4 regions of the Gordonia sp. UCD-TK1 genome follow, and region 1 is predicted to be linked to each of the others. Evidence: predicted binding sites of a transcription regulator. Region 1 holds the regulator's gene; each other region holds the start of a gene.
The links. The regulator LexA, encoded in region 1, represses DNA repair genes until DNA is damaged. The targets are predictions, from matches to a motif close to CGAACANNTGTTCG.
Positions count from the first base shown of each region.

Region 1 (3,860 bases):
GGCACTGCTCGCCGACTGCACCCGACGGGCCATTCGGGACACGGTCGCCGACATCGACGACGCAGAGCTCGCCGCGGTTCGCTCACCACAATCCTTCTCGGCGCTGCTCGAACGGATCCGGCCACGGGTCGCCGCGGCCGCACCGGACTACTTCTCGCTGGCCGTCGCAGCCCTCGAACGGATGTCCCCGCTGCGGGCGGCGATCGACCGGCACGCCGGTTCGCTGGCTGCCGACGACGTCGCCGAACAGGTCGCCCACCTCGTGTTCGACGGATTCGTGGCGGCTACCGCGCGACGCCACCTGGAGAATCTGCCGCGCTATCTCGACGGCGCGCAAGCACGTCTGGAGGCACTACCCGCGTCCGCAGCACGCGACCAGGCCGGGGTGGCCGCCGTCGATCGCGTCGTCGAACGGTGGGCCCAACGCCTCGAACAGGTACCCGAGCACCGGCGGGCGGTGGTCGACGACGAAGCGCAGTGGCTCGTCGAGGAGTTGCGCGTGGGGCTGTTCGCCCAGCGTCTCGGCACCGCGTTCCCGGTGTCGGAGAAACGGGTCCTACGAGCTCTGGACCGACTCGGCTGACACGGGTTCGGCGAGCGCGCTCCCGGATCCCGATGCCGCCTTCAGGTCGTCGATCTCGCGCTGGAAGTCCTCCACCGAGTCGAACGACCGGTACACCGAGGCGAAGCGCAGATACGCCACCTCGTCGAGATCGCGGAGCGGGCCCAGGATGGCGAGTCCGACCTCGTTGCTGGGGATCTCGGCCGATCCACTGGCGCGCACCGTGTCCTCGACCTGCTGGGCGAGCTGCGCGAGCGCGTCCTCGGCGACGTGGCGGCCCTGACAGGCTCGCCGCACGCCACGCATGACCTTCTCCCGGCTGAACGGCTCGGTCACGCCGTTGCGTTTGACCACCGCGAGCACGGCGCTCTCCACGGTCGAGAACCGGCGACCGCACTCCACACAGGAGCGACGGCGGCGGATGGCCTGCCCTTCATCTGCGACACGCGAGTCGATGACCTTGGTGTCGTCGTTCTTGCAGAAGGGGCAGCGCATCGTGTCCTCACGCAGGTCGCGGGACGCTGGAACGCACCCGAAGCGTGCGCCCCGCCGCTTGTCGGCCGGCCCCTGTGACATCGAGGATACCGCCCGGCCTCAGCGGTACCGGGGGGTGAGCAGGGGCTGGCCCACCTGCAGCGCGCTCGACCCCAGATCGTTCATCGCGACGATCTCGTCGATCACGACCTCGCGCGGCATCTCGGGTGCCACCCGGCCGGCGATCGAGCTGAGCGAGTCCCCCGAGCGCACATGGACGACCTCGGAACTCACGGCGGACGGTGTCAGCGAGTCCGAGTAATTCTGGCCGACGACACCGAACACCCACACGACGAACGCCAGCCCGACACCGGCGAGGAGCGCGACCGCGGTGCGGCGGCGGCGACGGAACACCGCCGCGTCGGGCCCGACCGGGCCACGTCCCCGGACCCCGACCGGAGAGCCACAGTGGGTACCGCCCACCCGCGGGGTCACCGGCGATGCCCCCCGCGGCCGGGTGCCGGCCGGCCGGTTGTCGACCGGTCGGCCGCCGTCGGACAGCGGGGCGCGGGTCCGGACGCGATCGGCGCGGTCGGTGCGCGGCCGGACGGCGTCGGGACGGTCGGTGCGGACGGGAGCGACGAGAGTGGCGGTGCGCATGGTGCCCTCCGGTGTTCGGGTGTCTGGGATCGTGCGGGTGTGGTGGTCGGTGTTCGAACATCGATCAGATGTTCGATGCACTGATGTTCGAATTTGTAGCACGACGTCCCGACAAAGTCTCGCGACACATCGAACAAATGTTTGAGGTGCCGGTCGCACTCCGCTAGGCTCGGACCCGGCGCAAGCCATCTACCAGCACGTTCCGAAGACGAGAGGAACCGAACATGAGTGACACCGGCGATAGGCGCGGCCGAGCGCGGGGCGCCGACGACGAGGCCCCGTTCGACGCCGCCGCCGCCGAGGCCTCACTCACCCCGCGACAGGCCGGGGTCCTGGAGGTGATCCGCCGCTCGGTGCGCGAGCGCGGTTATCCGCCGAGCATCCGGGAGATCGGCGACGAGGTCGGCCTGGCCTCGACGTCATCGGTGGCCCATCAGTTGCGGACGCTGGAACGCAAGGGGCTGCTCAAGCGCGACGCGAACCGTCCCCGTGCGGTCAACATCGCCCCGAGTGACACCCCGTCGCCGGACACCCCGACGGCCGGCCAGCTTCCCGAGCCGACCTTCGTGCCGGTTCTCGGCCGTATCGCGGCCGGCGGTCCGATCCTGGCCGAGGAGGCCGTCGAGGACGTCTTCCCACTGCCCCGTGAGCTCGTCGGCGAGGGATCGCTCTTCCTGTTGCGCGTCGTCGGCGAGTCGATGATCGACGCCGCGATCTGCGACGGCGACTGGGTCGTGGTCCGGCAGCAGAACGTCGCCGACAACGGCGACATCGTCGCGGCCATGATCGACGGCGAGGCCACCGTGAAGACCTTCAAGCGTCAGGGCCCGAACGTCTGGCTCATGCCGCACAACGAACTGTTCGATCCGATCCCGGGCAACGATGCCGTCATCCTCGGCAAGGTCGTCACCGTGATGCGGCGAGTCTGACCTCTCCACCGACCGAACCGTCGAGCACCGCCGCGGCCGCCTCGCGCGCCGCGGCGGGATCCGAGGTGGACAGGGCAGCCTCGGCGGCGGCCCGGCAGTCCGGTGCGGACACCTCGCCGAGCCGGGCCCCCACGGCCGCCGCAGCAGCCGGCGCGCTGGACAGCGAGGTGACCCCGAGACCGACGAGCACGCAGGCGAGGTTCGGATCGGCGGCGGCCTCGCCGCACACCCCGACCGGCTTTCCCTGACGTGCACCCGCTGCCGCGACACCCGCGATGAGGCTCAACACGGCCGGTTGCCACGGGTCGGTCAGTCCGGCGAGATCGGCCGACATCCGGTCGGCCGCCATCGTGTACTGGGTCAGATCGTTGGTGCCGATGGACACGAAGTCCACCTCGGCGAGGACGGCTTCGGCCAGGATCGCCGCCGCGGGCACCTCGATCATCACCCCGGCGACCAGACCACGGCCGCGGACCTCGGCGGCGAAGGTGCGCGCCTCCGCCGGCGAGGCGATCATCGGCGCCATGACCCACGGCGCGACGGCCGACCCCGACGCGGCCTGCGCGATCGCGTCGAGCTGATGCGCGCGGATCTCGGGGTGCGCCAGCGCGATCCGATCGCCCCGCACGCCGAGCGCTGGGTTCGATTCGTCGGGATGGGTCACGAACCGGAGCGGTTTGTCGGACCCGGCGTCGAGGGTGCGGATGACCACCTTCTGCCCGTCGAACGCATCGAGCACCTCCCGGTAGATCGCGGCCTGCTCGTCCACCGACGGTTCGTCGGCACGCTCGAGGAACGCGAGTTCGGTGCGGAAGAGCCCGACGCCCTCGACGGGGTACCCGGCCGCGGCGCGTGCCGACGATCCGTCGGCGACGTTGGCGAGCACCGCCACGGCGACCCCGTCGGCGGTCTGCCCCGGACCGGTCCAGCCGGCGACGAGTGCGGCATGCCGCCGATCCTCGTCGACGCGAGCCCGGGCCGCCTCCGCATCGGGCTCCACCTCGATCCGCCCGGTGCTGCCGTCGACGAGAACGGTTGTGCCGGGCTCGATCTCGTCCAGGTCGGCCACCGCCACCACGCACGGGATCCCCAGCTGGCGCGCGATGATCGCGGTGTGGCTGGTCGGTCCGCCGAGGCGGGTGACGAGGGCGATGGTGCTCGTGGGGTCGAGGCCCGCGGTGTCGGCGGGCGCGAGGTCGTCGGCGAGCAGGACCGACGGCACCTCCGGAGTGGGC
Region 1 covers NZ_LZMP01000001.1:42,756-46,615, forward strand. Annotated here, with positions in the region: gene hrpA (ATP-dependent RNA helicase HrpA) at 1-583, shown strand, start outside; gene nrdR (transcriptional regulator NrdR) at 557-1,057, opposite strand; gene A9310_RS00190 (LysM peptidoglycan-binding domain-containing protein) at 1,157-1,696, opposite strand; gene lexA (transcriptional repressor LexA) at 1,921-2,625, shown strand; gene A9310_RS00200 (phosphoenolpyruvate--protein phosphotransferase) at 2,603-3,860, opposite strand, start outside.

Region 2 (3,860 bases), on a different contig from region 1:
GTTCCTGGTGGCGATCGCCGCGATCGCCCTGCTCGCGCAACCGGTTCTGCGGCGGTGGGCCACCTCGCACGTCGAGCGTCCCTGGGTGTTCATCCTGGGCCTGACGCTGATCTCGGTGTACGGCGGGTACTTCGGGGCGGGCGCCGGCATCATGATCCTCGCCCTGATGCTCGTGGTGACCAGCGAACCACTGTGGCGCGCAGCGTTGTCCAAGTCGTTGTTCCTCGGCATCGCCAACACGATCGCCGCCATCGGTTTCATGATCTGGGGTCCCGTCGACTGGTGGGCGGCGCTCGCCATGGCCGTCGGCTGTCTTGCCGGCGGGTGGTGCGGCCCGCCTGTCGTGAAACGGCTGCCGCCCGGGCCGCTCCGGATCGTGGTCGGGGTGTGCGGGCTCGGGCTCGCGGCGTGGCTCGCGGTCAGCTGACGTCGGCGTGATGAGCAGGCGGTTGTCGTCGGTGTGCCCGCCGCAGCCCCTGCTCCCTGAGGAGCGTCCGGAGCTTGCGGAGGGCGCGTCAGCCCCTGCTCCCTGAGGTGCGTCCGGAGCTTGCGGAGGGCGCGTCAGCCCCTGCTCCCTGAGGTGCGTCCGGAGCTTGCGGAGGGCGCGTCAGCCCCTGCTCCCTGAGGTGCGAGGAGCGCAGCGACGAGCCACGAAGGGTCCGGCGACCGGCAAACTTCAACTCGACCGGCAGACTTCGATCGAGGTCTGGCAGTCGAGTTGAAGTCTGTCGGTCACAAATCGGGGCAGGTATGCGAGACAGACCCGCCAGCCGAGGGTCGGGGCACGCAGCGATGCAGGTCTTTCGTGATCCACTGGGCGCAGTTATCTAAAAAGAACTTCGGCCTGCTGCGCTACCTGACATCGATTTGCCGTAGTCGGAAGTATCGCTCCCCCTGACGGGGCGGCAGCCCATTTGGCTGGTCACGGCGGCCGTCAGGCGGCAGATGGTCCAGGTGCGAGGACGAAGTAGCGGCAAGGGTTTCGCAGTACAGCCCCGTTCCCTGTCCACGATCCGACCGGGAACGGAGCCGACTGCAGTGTCACTGTGGAGTTGTCAAGGGACGGATGCGGTCCCGGGTGTGGCCCGGGTGCGGAAGGTGCTACGCGAAAGTCTGGTGGTCTGTGGCGGCAGCGGTCAGGCGGCGTCGTCGAGTCGCATGGTGCGTCTGTTGTAGGCGGGTAGTGGTCGGCGCTGCGGATCGATGGTCGCGGGTGGGACGAGCCAGGGATGACGGTCGAAACCCATCACGATGTCCCAGCCGTGGTGGTGGACCTGGGTGTGGCAGCGTTGGCAGAGCAGGCAGCCGTTGTCGAGGTCGGTGGGTCCGCCGTCGGCCCACGACTTGATGTGATGCACCTGCGTATGGGACGGCGGTGCACCACATTTGACGCAACACGCGTCGCGCACGATCACTGCTTTGCGTAAGTGTGCCGGATACAACCGACGGGCGTGACCCATCTGCAGCGGTACGCCCTCACGGTCGAGGACGATCTCCGTCAGCGAGCCGTCGCACGACGCTTGTTTCGCGGTGGCATGGCTGACCGATCCGGTCCACGGCAGCGTCGCCAGGTCTCCGGTCGCGGGGATCGTCAGCATCAGTTGCGTGCGTGGGCTTCCGACGGTGTCGAGGGTGGCGCCGATCGCGGCTTGGTCGAGGATCAACTCGAAAGCGTCGGCGCGGCGTTGCTCGGCGGTGCGCCGGTCCTCGGTGCCGTCGGGTTCGGGCCGTGGACAGGACCGTTCGTCGATCATGGCCTGGAACTTCTCGCCGACGATCTGGGTGAGGTCGGCCCGGATTTCGACGCGGCCGTCGTCGGTGGTGTGCGCGTTCACCGAATTCAGCGATGGGTCGTCGGCTGCGGGAACACCGGTGTCGGAGGCATCGACAAGGTTGTTGGCGATCGCGCGAGCATGCTTGAGTACTTGCGTCGGCGCCGCCCCGGACAGTGCCTGGGCGACGAGTTCGAGCTCATACCGTGAGCGCTTGTCGTCGGAAAGCGCCTCACCACATCGTTTCTCGATCTCGTTCATGCCTCGGACGATGGCGTCGACGATCTCGCCGGACAGCTGCCCATCGGCGGCATGACGCGCCAAAGCGGGCAGGTTGGGCAGCGCGTCGACACTGCGCATGGTGCGGAGGGCGGAGGCCGGCGCATGTCCTGACTCGATCAGCAGCTTCTTGGTGGTGCTACCGGCTTTCTGTGCGACTCCGAGAGCGTCGAGTTGCGCTGTGTGCGTCGCGATCTGGTGATCGGCAAGGTTGCGGATCAGGCGCAACGTGTCGAGGGCGTCGAATGTTGCTCTGCCCGTGGGATCGTCGACGGGTGGGGTGGTCTCGATGAGTTGATCGAGGAAAGTGGCGAGCTCTGGCATGACTCCAAGGTACCGGAACGTGCGTTCGATTTCGAGGAAATTCCACAAGCCGAGAACCGCGAATTCATCGACTGTGCAGCGTGTTTCGTCTTTTGTGCGTCGATTCGCGTTGAGTGGGCGTGGATTGTTGACAGAGGTGTACTCCAGTCACACTCGTCCCGCATTTCGGTTCACGTTCGATCGGATTGATTGCGAGCGGTTTTGAGTTCGACCTTGGTGTAGACCCTTCGAGGCTCGTCGCTTGCGCCCGTCGCGCCTCAGGGGACGGAGGGGGTCGGTGCTTGCGCTTCTCCCGTCTCGGGGAGCGGGGGAGGGTTCGTTTCTTGCACCTCAGGGAGTACGACCTGGCGGCCGTCGTGGACTACGAAAGATCTCCAGGTAGCGAGCTTGCCAGCGTCACGGGGGGTTTCGTAGCCTCCGTCGCCAGGACCCTTCGTGACGCGCCCTCCGCAAGCTCCAGGCGCTCCTCAGGGAGCAGGGCTTAAGCGCCCTCCGCGAGCTCCAGGCGCACCTCAGGGACCAGCGGTTTTGCGGTTCTTTCGGATCAGGGAGCAGGGGCTGACGCCCTCCGCAAGCTCCGGACGCTCCTCCGGGCGGGCGAATGAGGCTGTAGCTCTTCTGGATCAGGGAGCGTGGAGTATCTCGTTGCCTACGCTTCCCGCACCTAGCGGCGCGGAGGCGCCTGTCGTGCACCTCGGTCGCAAAGGGTTTGTCGCTTAGGGCGGCTGGATGTATGTGAGATTCTGGCTGATCGGGGGTGTGAAGAGATGACGAACAGCAACACGGTGCGGTCGGGTGGCGATGACGCCGGTGGCGAGACACGTTCGAGACTCTTCGGTTTCGAGTACGACGGGGCCGGTCACCGCGCGGAGGTCCTCGACTACTCCGGATGTGATGTGACGAAGGTGATCTCGGACGCGGATTACTTCTTCACCGATCAGGACAAGTTGTGGTCGCTCGCTGTCGGCGACGATCGAGCCGACCATGAGCGATTGGTGTGGCTGTCGGGGTACGACTATCGGGAGCCCGCTCGAACACGGGTCGAGCGGGCAGGGCGAGCCGAGATGCAACTGCGATATCTAGCCTCCCGCTCCGCAGAGTCACGACCGGTGGTGCTTCCCGACGGCCTGCGACTCATCCGCATGTTTCCCGAGTGGGGCGCCGGACCACTCTGGGAGAACTTCACCGAGAACTACCCCGCCGACCCATTGCGCCTGGGCCTCGACCCCGAGCTGGCATCGGAGCTCACCGAGTGGAACGACGTGTGGAACGCGCGTCCACACGACGCCGACCTCGACGACGAACCCGGATGGACAGCCGCCGGAATCGCGCTACACGCTCGCGTCCAGTCCGCGCTGGCCGGCGTCGCCGAGGTGGCCGCGCAGTTCGTGTTCTAGGCAACTTCCACACGGACGCGACCAGCGAAACCCCACGCCACAAGCACATCGCGCCGGATTCGTATGCATCCGGCGGGAGTTTTCCTCT
Region 2 covers NZ_LZMP01000012.1:87,764-91,623, reverse strand. Annotated here, with positions in the region: gene A9310_RS08750 (sulfite exporter TauE/SafE family protein) at 1-427, shown strand, start outside; gene A9310_RS08745 (HNH endonuclease signature motif containing protein) at 1,137-2,375, opposite strand; gene A9310_RS25075 (hypothetical protein) at 3,143-3,772, shown strand.
Region 2: the regulator LexA is predicted to act here: its motif matches at 2,390-2,403, upstream of A9310_RS08745 (HNH endonuclease signature motif containing protein).

Region 3 (3,860 bases), on a different contig from region 1:
CTGGCCGGCCTGGGCCCGGCGCCCGTCGTCCTGTTCGTCGTCGCCGCGGACGAGGGATGGAGCGCCCAGTCCGACGACCACCGTGATGCCGTCGCCGCCCTCGGCATCGAGTACGGGCTGCTGGTCATCACCCGAGCCGACCGGGCCTCGCCCGACCGCGTTCGTGAAGTGATCGATCTGTCGCGTGATCGCCTCAGCCGCACCGGCCTTTCCGATGCGCCGGCGGTCGTGGTGTCGGCGCCCGATCGCGTCGGAATCGACGAACTGCGCACACGGCTCGACGCCGTCTTGGCCGGGACATCACCGCCGTCGACCTCGGGGCGTGTCCGGTTCTGGATCGACCGGGTCTTCACCCGCACCGGCGCCGGCACCGTCGTCACCGGCACCCTATCCGCCGGGACCATCTCGGTGGGCGACACCCTGGACCTGCTCACGGTTGACGGCCGCCGACGACTCGATGTCCGTGGATTGCAGAGCGAGGGTGCAACTCTCACCAGCGCCGGCCCGGTCAGCCGAGTCGCGATCAATCTGCGCGGCGTCGGCGTCGACGACGTCTCGCGCGGCGACGCACTCGTGACGCCCGGAGCCTGGCACACCTCCGCAGTCGCCGATGTCCGGCGCGTGAGCGGCATGTCCTTCGAGGAGGCACCGGAACACCTCGTCGCACACATCGGCACAGCGGCGCTACCGGTTCGGTTGCGCCCCTTCGACGGCGACCACGCGCGTGTGACCCTCGCCCGTGCCGTGCCGATGTCGCGGGGCGATCGGGTGGTGCTCCGGGATCCCGGCCAACGGATTGTTGGCGGTGGCGTCGTGCTGCACCCCGATCCCCCGGCGCTGACCCGGCGCGGCGACGCAACACGGCGCGCTGCCTCGCTGGCGGCCATGTCCGACGGCGCCGGGGCCGCCGAAGAAGTGCATCGGCGTGGCGCGATGCGCGTCACCGATCTGACGCGACTCGGCCTGGTCGACGACGCCGAGCCCGCTCCCCACGGCGTACGAGTGATCGGCGAGTGGTGGGTCGCCGAAACCTCCCTCACCGCCTGGGCGGAACGGCTTCACGCCGCCGTCCGCGAACTACAACAACGGGACCCGTTGTCGGCCGGGCTCTCTGCGGCCGGCGCACCCGCGCTGCTCGGGCTCCCGGACACGACGCTGCTGGCGACCGTCATCTCGGAAGCCGGGCTGTCATCGTCCGACGGGCACCTGGCAATCCCGGGTCACAAGCCCTCCCTGGGTGATGCCGACGACGCGGTCAGCGCACTGGAGCGCCGGCTCGCCGACCACCCGTTCCGTGCACCCGAGGCCGATGACCTCACCGCACTCGGCTTGGGCGCCCGAGAACTCGCCGCCGCCGAGCGCACGGGCCGAATTCTCCGTTTGCGCGACGGTGTCGTGCTGTTGCCGACCGCCCCCGCCCTGGCGATGCGCATCCTCGCCTCGCTCGATCAGCCGTTCACCACCAGCGCCGCTCGTCAGGCGCTCGGAACCACTCGGCGCGTGGTCATTCCGCTACTGGAGTACCTCGACGCCCGCGGTTGGACCCGCCGTCTTGACGCCGGGCACCGGGAGGTCGTGCGCTGAGCAACGGGCGGTGGTCCTGTCGTACAGGTCGCCGTGTGAATCGCGGGAAGAGCTTCCGTCCGAGGCCCCTACCACACGACACCGACAAGTCGACATCAACGAATAGCATTGCACAGCAGTATGTTTGGCCTTGCCGCACGTCTGGATTGGTGTACACTCGAACCTACATTCGCAGCAACGGTTCTCGGAGGAGGTGACCGTCATGCCCAGCACCGCACACGTCGGTGGCGACTCGACAGCGCCGCAACCGCGTGCCGTTGAGTTGGTGGCCGATCTCCACCGCACCCTCGACAAATTGCAGACCGTGGATCTGTCGCCGTGTACCGATGCCGAACTCGCTGAGGTGGCCGCGGAGACCGAACGCGCCATCGCTCGTCTGACCGTCGCCGGGGACCGGCAGATCGATCAGGCCGTCGCCCGCGACCTGCCACGCAAGGCCGGCTGCCGCACCCTGATGCAGTTCATGACCCACCGGCTACGAGTGTCGAACCCGATGCGCCGCCGTAAGCACATGGACGCCACCGCCCACCGGACCAGCCTCGGCGGCGAGGTCCTCCCACCCGAATACCCCTGCCTCGCCGAAGCGTTCGCACAAGGCACGGTCGGCACCGCGCACGTCCAGGCCGCATTGGACGTCCTCGACCGCATCCCGGGCACCATCGACCACGACATCAAGGTCGCCGCTGAACGACAGATGGCCGAAATCGCCGAAGCCCACACGCCTGCCGAGATCACCCAACTCGGCGCGCGGCTGCTTGCCCACCTCGACCCCGACGGCACCCTGTCAGACGACACCGACCAGAAACGACGCCGCGGCCTGTGGATCGGTCGGCAACGCGCCGATGGCACCGCCAAAATATCGGGCACCCTGACCCCCGCACTCGCCGCCCGGCTCACCATGATGTTCGCCGTGTGGGGCAAACCCGGACTCAACAACCCCGACGACCCCGCCTCACCCAGCGGACCGGCCGGCACCGCCGACCCCGAAGCCCTCACCGCCGCAGCCGACCGCGACGGCCGCACCCTCGCCCAGACCAATCACGACGCACTCGCCGCCGCACTCGCCGCCGGCTTCGCCGACGGAACACTCGGCACCTCGCACCGCGGCCTGCCCGTGCAACTGATCATCAAAGCCGACCTCTCCGACCTGATCCGCGAAGCCGGACTGGCCACCACCGCCACCGGAACCCTGCTACCCATCCGGGACCTGATCGCGATGGCCGGTGACGTCCAGCCGTGGTTGGCGATCTTCAAAGACGCCACCACCGTCCCCCTGCACTTCGGGCGCGGGAAACGGCTCGCCACCCGCGAACAACGCCTCGTCTCCTTCGCCCGTCCCGACGGGGAAGTGTGTTCGGCACCCGGGTGCGATCAGCCCGCCACCCACATCGAGCTTCATCACGCCGAACGAGACTGGGCCAAGGGCGGTCTCACCGACATCGACGACCTCGCCCCTGCGTGCCCGCGCCACAACCGGATGGTCGGCGACCAACCCGGCCAATACACCACCCGCATCGCCCGATCCGGACCCGACGAAGGCCGCTGCCTGTGGCGGTTGAACGCCGAACCCGGCGCACCGCCCAACCCCGAACACCTCAACCGCCGACCCGACATACCCAGGCGGTTGCACGCCCACCTGGCACAGGTGCGGCGAGAGATCCACGGACGCACCACGTCCGGCGATGAGCCACGCCCACATGACGCGCGCCGATCATGGTTGAAAACCAGCCACGTCATCGACTACCGGCCACCACGACCCGGACCTCGCACACCCCGGCCGTCCCTCGTCGAAGCACACCTCATGGAGTTACTCGCGACCTGGTGAAGGTCCGCCTGCTCATCCGCAGTGGTCAGCGTGTGAGGACCACCTTGCCGATCGCCCCTCCGGATTCGGAGACCTGGTGTGCTGTACGGAGATTGTCGATCGTGAAACCCAAGGGTTCACGATTGACAGTGCTGCGGATCTTGCCGGCGTCGACGAGTTCGGCGACCCGGCCGAGGATCCGGTGTTGCGAGTCGTCTTCCGGTGCGAACAACGGCTTGGAGAACATCAACTCCCAATGCCAACTCTGGCTCTTCTGCTTCAGCGGGAGGGTATCGAGACCTTCCGGCTCGTCAATGGCGACGACCTGACCGTGTACACCCATGATGTCGGCATAGGACTCGACATTCCCGTCCGAGTGGGGCGAGAAGATGTAATCCACGCCGCCCGGGGCGCACGACCGCACGTCCTCGCGCAGGCGTCTCGGGTCGACGACGTGGTGGGCCCCGAGCCC
Region 3 covers NZ_LZMP01000026.1:3,628-7,487, forward strand. Annotated here, with positions in the region: gene selB (selenocysteine-specific translation elongation factor) at 1-1,584, shown strand, start outside; gene A9310_RS15605 (HNH endonuclease signature motif containing protein) at 1,787-3,409, shown strand; gene A9310_RS15610 (zinc-binding alcohol dehydrogenase family protein) at 3,435-3,860, opposite strand, start outside.
Region 3: the regulator LexA is predicted to act here: its motif matches at 1,743-1,756, upstream of A9310_RS15605 (HNH endonuclease signature motif containing protein).

Region 4 (3,860 bases), on a different contig from region 1:
CACGCGAGTCCCGCCTTGAGTTGTTCGGACTCGAAATACTCGTCGAGGAGGGAATCGCCGGAGGCCATCAATTCGGCGGTCAGGTTCAGCACCCGGCCGCCGCGCCGGCCGAACAACCCCGTGCGTGCCGTGGTGGCGGTGCCGCCGAGCCCGCCGAAGGCCCGGCCGAACTTCCCCATCGTCGCGGGTTGGTAGAACGCATCCATGACCGCCCGCGCCCGCGGCGTCCACGTCTCCACGAAGCGTCGATATGCGGCGGCATCGGCTGCACCACAGGCGTTCTCGATGGAAGCGCACGTCGCGTCGAGGTCGGTGCGGAAGACGATCGGCGGGGCGGTCGCGGTGGCCGGGACGAACGCCCACGGATCGCAGTCGACGTAGCGCAGGCCGTGCGCAACGAGGTCGAGGTCGTCGAGGACGGGGGAGTGACGGATCATCAGATGCGACGACGACCCCCGGTCGACCCGATGTCCGGGGAACCGTTCGACGGTGGAGACCGCGCCGCCGGGGATGTCGTCCCGCTCGAGTACCTCGACATCCCGTCCGGCCTGTGCCAGGTAGGCCGCGGCGATCAGGCCGTTGTGGCCCGCGCCGATAACGACGGCGTCACGCCGGGTGCCGTGCATCGTCAGCTCCCGGTACCGGCGCGGCGGGCGGCGGCCGGGGGTTGCAGTTCCAGGGGGAGCGGACGGCCGAGGAACGCGAACGGACGCGGATCGCCGGTGAAGGTGAAGTGGCGCAGGACGTCGGTGAAACCCATCCGCCGGTACAACGACCACGCGCGGTTGTCCTCGGCGGGGATCTCCGGGGTCGACAGCAGCACATGGCGTTCGGGCCGATCGGCCAGCAGCCGGGCGAGGAGCGCCTGTCCGATCCCACGGCCCTGCGCGGTCGGGTGGACGTGCAGCTCGGTGAGCTCGAAGTAATCGCGCGCGATCGCCTCGACCGTCTCGGGCGGTCGGCCCGTCTGGCGGAGTCCGAGCCGCAGCTGCTGGTTCCACCATTGACCGGTCGCGCCGGTGTAGCCGTAGGCGATGCCGACGAGCAGGTCGTCGGGTCCGAAGCCGACCGGTGGACCGACCCGGCGCCGCGCGGCCGGCATGGTCCGCGCCTCGTGTGGGGTCACCGTCTCGACCGCGCCCACCGCACGCCATCCGGGCCGCGCGATGTGTTCGCGCCAGAGCCCGGCCCGATGGATCTCCGTACCGCGCGGATATTTCATCGCGGTCACGTAGATCTCCAGGGCCGGCTCGAGCCAGGCCCGGGCGTCCTGGCCACTCAGGCTCACCAGGCGGATGGTCAACGGATTTCCGTTCTCTGCATCGTTCGTCCTGCGTCGTCGACCTGCAGACGAGGTCGGCTGCCGCTGGGGCGGGCCGCCCTCTGCCGGGGGCATCGCGTCGCAGGCCACTTCCGGGAATTGTCCTATCGATGATGCACACTCGGCAGGAATCGGCCCGCAGGTGGTGGCGTTGTACTCCCCGGCGGGGGTTTCGGGTCACAGATGTCTTGAACGCCGACGCCGGGATAGCTATATTGAACGTGTCGAACGGATGTTCGATGAATGTGCCTCCGCAAGCTGTTCGCGTTCATCCGACGACACGGTCCGGCGGCGGACGAGGGAAGCGTCTGCCGCCGGACACAGCCCATACGCACGAGGAGGACGACATGGCCAGACACCGCAGCGCCACGGCTCTCACCCACGCGGCGCCCGTCGACCCGGTGATGGTCGGTCGAGCGCGCGATCTCCTCGAGCGTGCACACGTGCTCTTCGACAATGCCGACGGCGTCGACGACGACGTCGAGCGGTTCCGTCAGCTGTACCTCGTTGCCCTCCGCGCCTCGGGCGCGGCCCTCGCCGTGCACGAACCGGTCGGGACCGTGCGGCGCAGGACGTCGAACGCCTGGACCCGCATCGGTGTGGTCGCCCCAGAGCTGGCGCCGATCGCCGCCCGGTTCGCCGCGCTGTCGCCGGTTCGGATGAAGATCGAGTCCGGGATCATCCGCACGATCGACCCCGACAGCGTCGCCGGTATGCGGCTGCTCGTCCTCGACTTCCTGCGTCGGGTCGAGACGATGGTCATCGCCTACGAGCAAGGAAAACTCGGTGCCGAAGCGCCGCAGATCGGCGCGACGGCGTGAATCCGGCCACACTTTGCGGTTTCTGGCACCGCCCGGTCGTCGGCAACAGCGAGTAATGGTGGTCGCGGTCGATTTCACCTCGTATCATGGGACGATATAGGCGCAGACGCCTTTCCGGTCGCGGGTGACCTTCGTCGGCGTCACGGATCAGTGAGAAGGAGGGTCGGTGCCACTTTCGGAGCACGAGCAACGCATGCTCGAACAGATCGAGAGCGCGCTGTACGCGGAAGACCCCAAGTTTGCGTCCAGTGTCAAGCGTCGGCGCCTTGGGAAGTCGAGCGGTCGTCGTCGCCTGCAGGCGGCAGCGGTCTTCGTCGTCGGCCTGGTGATGCTGGTCGGCGGACTCATCGTCAACATCAACATCGGCGGATTCCCGATCGTGAGCCTCCTGGGCTTCCTGGTGATGTTCGGGGCTGGCCTCTTCGCTCTCTGGGGAGACAACAACACCGCCGAGGCGGGCTCGTCGTCGACCAGGTCCGGCAAGAAGCAATCGGGGTCGTCCGGCGGCAAGCGCAAGCTGTCGGAACGCATGGAGGAGCGATTCAATCGTCGGTTCGAGCAGGAGTGATCCGCTGATCCCGACTCCGCGTTCGTCGATCGGCTGACCGACTCCCGCAACTTCGCATATTCGACTGAGCCGCGTGCCTTCGGGCACGCGGCTCTTTCATGTCCTCGATCCAGAGCACGCTGAACGGATCCGGGCGCATGGTCGACGGGATCGAACGCCCGGTCAACGGTCCTCGCGCTTCCATAGTGGCGATCCCCACTTCTCGCCACCGGCGATCCCCACTTCTCCCCACCGGCGATCCCCACTTCTCCCCACCGGGTCGCCCCACTTTGCCCCACTAGAGGATTTACGCCTGGATTTCCCGCCTCTCGGACCTCATCGGTATCTCTGGTCACACGCTGGTTGCCCTTCTTTCCGCCCATGACGCGCCGGCGACACGCGCGTTCATCGTCATCTTGAGCTCCCTGAACTGGGAATTTGCTTTCAGTGGGTGAATGCGGGGGCGGTGGGGGTGGAAAGTGGTGGAAAGTGGGGTACTGTGGCATCACTGGGTGAGGCGAGATACGACGCGGAACCCGGTGGGCAGGAGGTGTCGACGTGTCCGTGCGATTCGTCGGTACCTACACGCCCAAATTGGACGACAAAGGGCGGCTCACGTTGCCCGCCAAGTTCCGCGATGCACTGGCAGGAGGGGTAGTGGTCACCAAAGGCCAAGATCACAGCTTGTCGGTGTACCGGACCGAAGAGTTCGACGCGATAGCCGCTCGGATCGTCGAGGCGTCTCGGAACGACCCTGATCTGCGCGCGTTCCAGCGAACGTTCTTCGCCGGTTCGGAAGAGCAGCGACCGGACGGTCAGGGCAGGATCAGCCTGTCCGGTGACCATCGCGTGTACGCGGGGTTGTCCAAGGAGTGCGTGGTGTTCGGCAGCTTCGATCACCTCGAGATCTGGGACTCGGCCGCATGGAACGAGTACCAGACGCGGCACGAGGAGAACTTCTCGGCCGCGAACTCCGCCGCGCTGAACGCGGTGCTGTAGCCGGAGGACCGGCCCGCCACACCGCCGAGACAGCAACACCAACGACAGCAACCGACCAGAGACCGACCGAAGAGACAGCAACCGATGGGCGAGTTCGGTGCCCAGCGGCTTCGGGTGGCACGAGGCCCCGGCCCGGTGGCGACCCTGGCGTACTTCCCCAACGCCAGGTGCG
Region 4 covers NZ_LZMP01000057.1:13,341-17,200, forward strand. Annotated here, with positions in the region: gene A9310_RS21370 (NAD(P)/FAD-dependent oxidoreductase) at 1-626, opposite strand, end outside; gene A9310_RS21375 (N-acetyltransferase) at 629-1,303, opposite strand; gene A9310_RS21380 (SAV_6107 family HEPN domain-containing protein) at 1,669-2,142, shown strand; gene A9310_RS21385 (DUF3040 domain-containing protein) at 2,309-2,710, shown strand; gene mraZ (division/cell wall cluster transcriptional repressor MraZ) at 3,248-3,688, shown strand.
Region 4: the regulator LexA is predicted to act here: its motif matches at 1,547-1,560, upstream of A9310_RS21380 (SAV_6107 family HEPN domain-containing protein).